DNA from 2 places in the Halomonas sp. DP1Y21-3 genome. Region 1 is predicted to be linked to the other one. Evidence: predicted binding sites of a transcription regulator. Region 1 holds the regulator's gene; the other holds the start of a gene.
The links. Region 1 encodes FNR, which switches genes on or off when oxygen is low (the NO sensors DNR and NnrR bind a similar motif). Its sites were predicted from a motif close to TTGATNTANATCAA; they were not measured.

Region 2: the regulator FNR is predicted to act here: its motif matches at 1,848-1,861, upstream of KUV74_RS14665 (OmpW/AlkL family protein).

The regions. Positions count from the first base shown of each region.
Region 1 is NZ_JAHVJM010000001.1:799,343-803,538, forward strand. Features, by position in the region: gene KUV74_RS03450 (heavy metal translocating P-type ATPase) at 1-729, shown strand, start outside; gene ccoS (cbb3-type cytochrome oxidase assembly protein CcoS) at 726-956, shown strand; gene KUV74_RS03460 (sulfite exporter TauE/SafE family protein) at 953-1,639, shown strand; gene fnr (fumarate/nitrate reduction transcriptional regulator Fnr) at 1,794-2,534, shown strand; gene ttcA (tRNA 2-thiocytidine(32) synthetase TtcA) at 2,695-3,654, opposite strand; gene KUV74_RS03475 (hypothetical protein) at 4,051-4,196, opposite strand, start outside.
Region 2 is NZ_JAHVJM010000004.1:546,782-550,977, reverse strand. Features, by position in the region: gene KUV74_RS14675 (YqcC family protein) at 1-191, shown strand, start outside; gene KUV74_RS14670 (gamma-glutamylcyclotransferase family protein) at 232-732, shown strand; gene KUV74_RS14665 (OmpW/AlkL family protein) at 1,108-1,746, opposite strand; gene KUV74_RS14660 (OmpW/AlkL family protein) at 2,003-2,611, opposite strand; gene KUV74_RS14655 (hypothetical protein) at 2,910-3,230, shown strand; gene putP (sodium/proline symporter PutP) at 3,362-4,196, opposite strand, start outside.

The DNA of each region.
Region 1 (4,196 bases):
GGCGTGGAAGGCGTGATCGACGGCCGGCGCTGGCGACTGGGCCAGCCGCATTTTGCCTGCCTGGGCCGACCCGTTCCTGAGCTCCCTGGCGCAGGGCTTTGGTTGCTGCTGGCCAGCGAAGGCAAGCCCCAGGCCTGGTTCAAGCTCGACGATCAGCCCCGTGACGACGCCGCCGAGACCCTCGCCGCCCTCGCCCAGCGAGGGCTTGCCATCGAGATCCTGTCGGGCGACCGCGCCGTCAACGTTGGCCAGCTTGCCCGCACACTGGGCGTCGATCAGTGGCGTGGCGAGGCCTCCCCCGAGGACAAGCTCGGGCACTTGAAGGCGCGACAGGCACAGGGCGAAAAGGTGGCCATGGTCGGTGATGGCATCAATGACGTGCCGGTACTGGCCGGCGCCGACCTCGCCATCGCCATGGCCGGGGCCAGCGACCTCACCCGCACCCGCGCCGATCTGGTATTGCTGGGCGAACCGCTCACGGGTATCGTCGAAGCCATCGAGGTGGCCCGCCAGACCCGTCGCATCATTCGCCAGAATCTGTCCTGGTCGGTGCTCTACAATGTCGTGGCGCTGCCCGCAGCGGCGCTGGGCTTCGTGCCCCCTTGGCTTGCCGCCATCGGCATGTCACTCAGCTCGTTGCTGGTCATCGGCAATGCCCTGCGTCTGCGGCGCGGACGCACCAGGCCGACCGCGACGCCTTCACCCGTCACCGCAAGCCCCGGCCCATGAGCATCCTTTACCTGTTGATACCCTTGTCGTTGATCCTGCTGGGCCTGGCGGTCTGGGCCTTCTTCTGGGCGGTGCGCAACGACCAGTTCGAGGACCTCGAAGGCCCCGCCTATCGCATCCTGTTCGAGGATGAGGACGACACTCGCGGTGCCGATGACGGCGCTTCCTCTTCCGAAACGCCTGCGCAGACATCCGATCGTGGTCCATCGTCCAGAGGGCCTGAGTGAACCCTACCGGCCTGGAACTGCCTCCCATGATGGCGGCCTTCGTGTTTGGCCTGCTCGGCGGTGCACACTGTATTGGCATGTGCGGCGGTATCATGAGCGCCCTGACCTTTGCCATCCCACCCAGCATGCGTCAACCTTGGCGGGTGAGCACACTTGTGCTCGGCTACAATGTAGGTCGTATCACCAGCTACTGTGTGGCGGGCGCTCTGGTTGCCGCCCTGGGTTCGGTGATCGGCCTTTCGCCGACCCTGCGTGGCCTGATGCAGATCGTCGCCAGCCTGATGTTGATCCTGATGGCGCTTTACATTGCCGATCTATGGAAAGGCCTGCGTCACGTCGAGGCACTGGGACGTCACCTCTGGAGGTACCTGGAACCCGCCGGCAGACGCCTGTTGCCGGTGGTGCGTCTGCCCCAGGCGGTGGCGCTGGGCGCCATCTGGGGCTGGCTGCCCTGTGGCCTGGTGTACTCGATGCTGGCCTGGAGCCTGGCACGGGCCGAGCCCCTCGAGGGCGCACTGCTGATGGCGAGCTTCGGTCTTGGCACGCTTCCGGCGCTGGTGGTGACGGGCCTCGCCGCCAGACAAATGCAGGCCCTGCTGGCGCATCGGGCAACACGCCTTGTCGCCGCTGGCATGATCATCGCCTTTGCCGTCTGGCAACTTTGGACTGGGCTGCATCAATGACGCATCCTACCTCTAAGTTATTAATCCTAAAGAGGTAGGCACCACTTTTAGCTGATCTGAGGGTGTAGAATAGTGCCATCAACGTGCTGTACGGGCGACGTCTGTTCTCCCCATGGCCCAGTCAATATCGATCCCAGATCCACAGGAGCTGCGAATGAGTCCTACGGCCCAAGATCGGCGGCGTCCCATGCTGCATGAGACTCGCTGTGAGTCCTGCAGCCTGAGTTCCTTGTGCCTTCCGCTGTCGCTGGAGACCGCCGACCTCGAGCGCTTCGATTCCATCATCCGTCGTCACCCGCCGATCAAGAAAGGCACACGATTGGTCGAGCAGGGAGATCGCTTCACCAGCGTCTTCGCGGTCCGATCGGGGAGTCTCAAGCAGATCACCACCGAAGGCAGCGGCGAAGCTCAGTTGACCAACTTCTTCCTGCCCAGTGAACTGGTTGGGCTGGATGGCATCGACGACGGCCGCTATCCCGGCAGCGTGGTGGCGCTGGAGACCACCACGGTGTGCGAGATTCCCTTCGACCGCCTCGATGCGCTGACCCAGACCCTACCGGAGCTGCGTGCCCAGCTGTTTCGCACCCTGAGCAAGGAGCTGCGAGAGGACCGCCGGATGATGCAGCTGCTGTCACGCAAGACCGCCGATCAGCGCCTGGCCTGCTTCTTCCTCGGCCTGTCGGACCGCTTCCGCCGCCGCGGCTATTCACCGTTCAGCTTCCGCCTGTCCATGTCCCGCGCCGACATCGGCAATCACCTGGGGCTGGCGGTGGAAACGGTCAGCCGTATCCTCGGGCGTTTCCAGCAGCAGGATCTGGTGGCGGTATCGGGACGTGAGGTCAATATCCTCGATCTGACCGCGCTGTCGACCCTGGCCGACACCGAAGTTACCTGAGCGGGCCTGGCAGCAGTGTGTCGGGCCTGGCCGGCAGGGCCCTGTATCCATGATCTGGAAAGCAAAGCGTAATAGATGGCGTGTGACAAGAAAGAGGCCGCATCCGGAGATGCGGCCTCTTTTGCTGTCATGGCGTCATGCACATTCGCTGTTGGCGAGATCAGCCGGCATCCACCACGTCGATGCGCCGGGCCTGGCGTTCGGCCTGTACGGCCTCCAGCCCCTCGAAGTCGAACAGTTGCCGATCCGCCAGCTGCGACGGCGCCACATTGGTCACCGCCTTGAACATGCTCTCGAGGCGCCCGGGATGCTTGACCTCCCACTCGGCCAGCATCTCCTTGACCACCTGGCGCTGCAGGTTGGGCTGGGAACCACACAGGTTGCACGGGATGATCGGGAACTCCATCGCCTCGCTGTAGGCCTGGATATCGGCCTCGCGGCAGTACGCCAGCGGACGGATGACAATGTTCTTGCCGTCGTCGGAGAGCAGCTTGGGCGGCATCGCCTTGAGGCTGCCACCGAAGAACATGTTCAGAAACAGCGTCTCGAGAATGTCCTCGCGGTGGTGGCCCAGAGCGATCTTGGTCGCCCCGATCTCCTCGGCGAAACCATAGAGCGAGCCGCGCCGCAGGCGTGAGCAGAGCGCGCAGGTGGTCTTGCCCTCCGGCGTCTTCTCCTTCACCACCGAATAGGTGTCGCGCTCGAGGATGTGGTAGTCCACGCCGATGCTGTCCAGATAGTTCGGCAGCACATGCTCCGGAAAGCCCGGCTGCTTCTGATCCAGATTCACCGCCACCAGCGAGAAGTTGACCGGCGCGTTGCGCTGAAGGCTGCGCAGGATCTCGAGCATGGTGTAGCTGTCCTTGCCACCAGACAGACACACCATGATCTTGTCGTCTTCCTGGATCATGCCGTAGTCGATGATGGCGTTGCCGGCCTGGCGGCGCAGGCGCTTCTGCAGCTTGTTGAATTCACGCCGTGCCTTGGCCTGAACTTGGGCTTCCGTCTGATCGCCACCCGCAGCAGGGTCGGCCGGGCTGACGCCGGCATCGATCGAGAGATGGTCATCCTCGGGGGTACGGGGATCGAACAGGGTGGCGGAGGCGGACTGTGGCGACATGGGAGCGGGACATCACGGCTGAAAATGAAAGAGGCGCCAGTCTACCATCCGGACGCTTTAGTGGCGAAGAGGTCAGCGACCGCTTACCCCGGCGAGGACAATACGGCAGGGGCTTTTCGTCGGCGGCACATCGGAAACCGCCAAGGACGACACCGCCGTAGTGGCGCCCTTGCGCGTCGTGGCCTGGTCTGGCCTGGCCTGGCAAGTCGAAGAACGCAAGTGCCTGTCAGCCAGGCCCTAGGCGCTGTCCGAAAAGTCGACGAGCGAAGGTTAGACAAGGCAAAAATCGGTGAGAAAGCGCAGTTTACGGGGTGTAAATGAGCATTTTGACCGGGCTGGCGCACCAGACGATTTTTAACGCCGTATTACCGAGCGCAGGCACTTTTCAGACAAGCCCTAGACGACGTTCAGCGCCAGCAGATAGCGCACCACCACGCCCAGCAACAGCAGCAGGATGCCGGCACGTTGCCAGCCAAACTCGCGCACGGTCAGGGTCAGGCGCTTCTCCCAGAACTTGACCATGCCCCACAGGTCCCGGGTAC
Region 2 (4,196 bases), on a different contig from region 1:
CCCAGTGGCTGCGCTTCGTGTTTATCGCCAGGCTCGATACCCTGGTCGAACAGCGTGCACCCCTGCCCGCCAGTTGCGATGTGGCCCCGGCGGTGGACGCCTACCTGATCCAGGAAGGCGCGCGCGCCCAGGACCGGATGCTGTTGCAGAAGGTTGTCGAGGATATCGACCGGCTGATCACCGAGAACTGAATCGCCGGTAACGGAAGAAGTCCCCAGCGAGGAGAAGGCGATGCCCTGGTACTTTGCCTATGGCAGCAACATGAACATCGAGCGTGTCGCCGCGCGCATCGGCGAGACCCGGCGTGTGCTGGCCGGCAGCCTGGAAGGCTACGCGCTGTGCTTCAACAAGGCCTCCCGGGTGCCGGGCATTGCCCACGCCAATGTGGTGCCGGCGCCAGGCGATCGGGTCGAGGGCGCGCTGTTCGAACTCCTCGAACCCGAGCAGATCCGGCAGATGGATCCCTTCGAAGGTTACCCGCACGAGTACGACCGTCATCGTCTGCCGGTGATCACCGAACAAGGGCCGATCGAGGCCTGGGTCTATATCGCCGGCGCCGAACGCCAGGGGGATGGCCTGCGGCCCGCCCGCGAGTACCTTGAGCACCTGCTGGCCGGTCGTGACTTCCTCAGCGAGGGCTACCACCAGGCGCTGGCGGCGGTAGAGGCCGTCGAGCACCTCGATGATGCCACTCTGGGGAGGTTGGGGCTGTCACGTTATCATCCCCGCTAAGGCTTGTACGAAAAGTGCCTGCGCTCGGTAATACAGCGTTAAAAATCGCGTCAAAATGCTCATTTACATCTCGTAAACTGCGCTTTCTTACCGATTTTTGCCTTGTCTAACCATCGCTCGCCGGCTTTTCGTACTAAGCCTAGGCCTCTGCTTGCCCTGTTACCGCAGCCCCTCCCTCGAGAATTGCAGTGGCAACTGCCACGCGAGCGACCACAGAAGCCATCTTGTGACGGTGACAGCACAGCCCCTCGCTCGAGAATTGCAGTGGCAACTGCCACGCGAACGACCACAGAAGCCATCTGGTGACGGTGACAGCACAGCGCCCGCTCCTGCCAGGCAGGAGCGGGCGCTGCGTGTTAGCGGTCGAGCCCTGGATCAGAAGCGGTAGCTGATACCGGCCATGATCACGTAGGGGTCCACCTCGATCTCGCCGATGTCCTCGCCGTTGAGGTCGACGTCGCTGTCGATATCCAGATACCACACCGCCATGTTGGCCGCCCAGTGGTCGTCGATGACCAGGTCGAGGCCCGCCTGGCCGGCCCAGCCCCAGGACTCTTCCAGATCGAGATCGTCCCCGGTATCGATGTCCTCGTCGGAGAAGTGGGTGTAGTTGACCCCCAGGCCGACGTAGGGCTGCACCCGCGCCTCGGTGCCACCGAAGGGGTAGTACTGCACGGTCAGAGTCGGCGGCAGGTGCTCGACGCTGGCACCGATATCGGTGCCACCTACGTTCAGGTCGACGTCGTGCTCGAAGGGCTCGGCGGCCAGCAGTTCGACGCCGAACTTGTCGTGGAAGCGATAGCCCAGGGTGAAGGCGAAACCATTGTCGTCATGGACGTCGGTGTCCATGTCGCCACCCAACAGCGAGCCGTTGTCGGAGTCGGGCTTGACCTTCGCCACCCCGATGCGGGTGTAGATGTCGCCCTTGCCGTAGGCGGCAAAGGCCTGGCTGCTGGCGAAGGCGCTGCCGGCGATGGCGGCGACCAGGGCGGTGGTGATCAGGGGATGGCGCATGGTGTTCTCCTTGCGTACTGGCAAAAGTGGGCGAGCCGGTCGGCGAGCCATTCGGCGAGCCCGATTGCCAAGCAGTGTATGCCGCATCGAGAACGTGGTTATTGATCTACCTCAATACCTCCTTTGGTCGACATAAATGAACCGGCAACGCACCAAAAAAGGCGCCTGGCAAAGCCAGACGCCTTCGATGCTGCGGTTGGAATGCGGCGCGATCGAGCTGACCGCTTAACCGCTTATTTCAAGATCGCGCAAGCGCTTAGAAACGATAGGTGACGCCGGCACCGATGGTCATCGGATCGATCTCGGCCTCGCCGACATCGTGGCCGTCGACCTCGATATCTGAATCGACATCGGCGTAGCGGGCGTAGGTGCCGACCAGCAGGTTGTCGGTGACGCTGAGGTCGAGACCCACCTGGGCTGCGGCGCCGTAGGAGCTATCGAGGTCGGCGTTGAAGCTCTCGTCGGAGAAGTGGGTGTAGTTCATGCCCACGCCAACGTAGGGGTGGACGCGAGCGTTTTCCACGCCGCCCAGCGGGTAGTAGTTGAGCATCAGGTTGACCGGGGTACGGTCGACGCTGCCCACATTACCGCCGTTGACCGCGATATCGTGCTCCATGGCCTCGGAGCCGTTGAGCTCGACACCGAACTTGTCGTGGAACAGGTAGCCGGCGCCGTAGGCAAAGCCGTTCTCTTCGGAGACATCGAGATCCTGGTTGGCGATATCGCCGTTATCCGAGGTGGGATCGGCCTTCTCGAAGCCACCGCGCACGTAGATGTCACCTGCCTGATAGGCCAGGGCAGACTGGGCGGCGAAGGTGGTGGTAGCGAGCAGGGCTGCGGTGCCCATCAGTCGAGTCATGTTCATGCGGGACCTCCTTGATGATCCGATGGCATCCTTCCGAGGGAAGTAACCTTGTACGCTTCGCAGTTTACGAACAGTGTTTCTAAATGTCTTGTAGAAATATTTAATTGGCCAGATAGCAGTAACTAGCCAGAATTTATGGAACTAAATCAACTTGGGCGGGTAGGTAATGTAAATACTGTACAATTTTTTTGCACATTGTGGCGTAGACGTCGATGCGCGCTTGTGCACTGCATAAACGCTCGCCGTCCGGCGATAAATCGTCTTCACTGTGGGAGAAGACTCCGGAGGAGAGTGCGGGATGGTGGCCAGACGAAGGCGTGAGAGGTTGCTCGGCATGTCGACGCTGCCCTGGGGCGGGGCGGCACTGGTGCTCGCACTGACCGCTGTGTTGGCGGTGTGGCTGCTGCTGGAACCCTGGCTGATTCGTGACCTCCCGACGCCGGCGAGGCTGGCCATGGTAGTACTGGGGGTGTGGGCGCTGGGCGGGGGGTTGTCCATGCCGCTGCACTTCTCCGCGGTACCCGGCTGGTGGCGCCTGGCGGGGGCCATGCCCTGGTATCCGCTGGCGCTGGTCAGCTTTATCGTGCTGCTGCTGTGTCGCTACGTCGGCCTGTTTTGAACGGGGCTGATGTGCACGGCTAAGGTGGGCAGGGCGGTTCGACCGTGTCTGAGAGTTGAGCGGGGATGTGTCCCGTAACGAAGAAGGCCGCCCGAGGGCGGCCTTCTTGCGTGGCAGACGATCACTGACGATCAGGCGTCTTCCAGGGTGTCGAACTGCTCGGTGATCTCCTTGCTCGGCTCGGCGGTCATCAAGCTCACCACCACGATGGCGATGTAGGCGAAGATCACGCCGGGCACGATCTCGTAAAGATCGAACAGGCCGCCGGACATCTCGGCCCAGGCCACCACGGTGATACCACCGACCACGATACCGGCCAGCGCGCCCCACTGGTTCATGCGACGCCAGTACAGCGACATGATCAGCGCAGGACCGAAGGCGGCGCCGAAACCGGCCCAGGCGTAGGACACCAGTCCCAGTACCGTGGAGTCCGGGTTCATCGCCAGCAGGTAGGCGATGACGGCGATGCCGATGACCGCAAAGCGGCCGACCCAGACCAGCTCGGACTGGCTGGCGTCGGGGCGGAACAGCGCCTTGTAGAAGTCATCGGTCAGGGCAGAGGACGACACCAGCAGCTGGGAGTCGGCGGTGGACATGACCGCGGCCAGGATGGCGGCGAGCAGCACACCGGCGACCAGCGGATGGAAGATGGCGTTGACCATGACCATGAAGATGGTCTCGCCGTCACCCAGGTCGCGGGTCATGTAGACGAGGCCCAGCAGACCGACCGCCATGGCGCAGACCAGGCACAGGCCCGACCAGGTCACGGCGATGCGACGGGCGGCGGGGATGTCGGCTTCGGAGCGGATGGCCGCGAAACGCGCCAGGATGTGCGGCTGGCCGAAGTAGCCAAGGCCCCAGGCCAGCGAACTGATGATGCCGATGGCGGTCAGGGTTTCACCGGTGGACGCATCGACGAACCAGCTCAGCATGTCGGGGTTCTCGGCCAGGATCTGCTGGCCACTG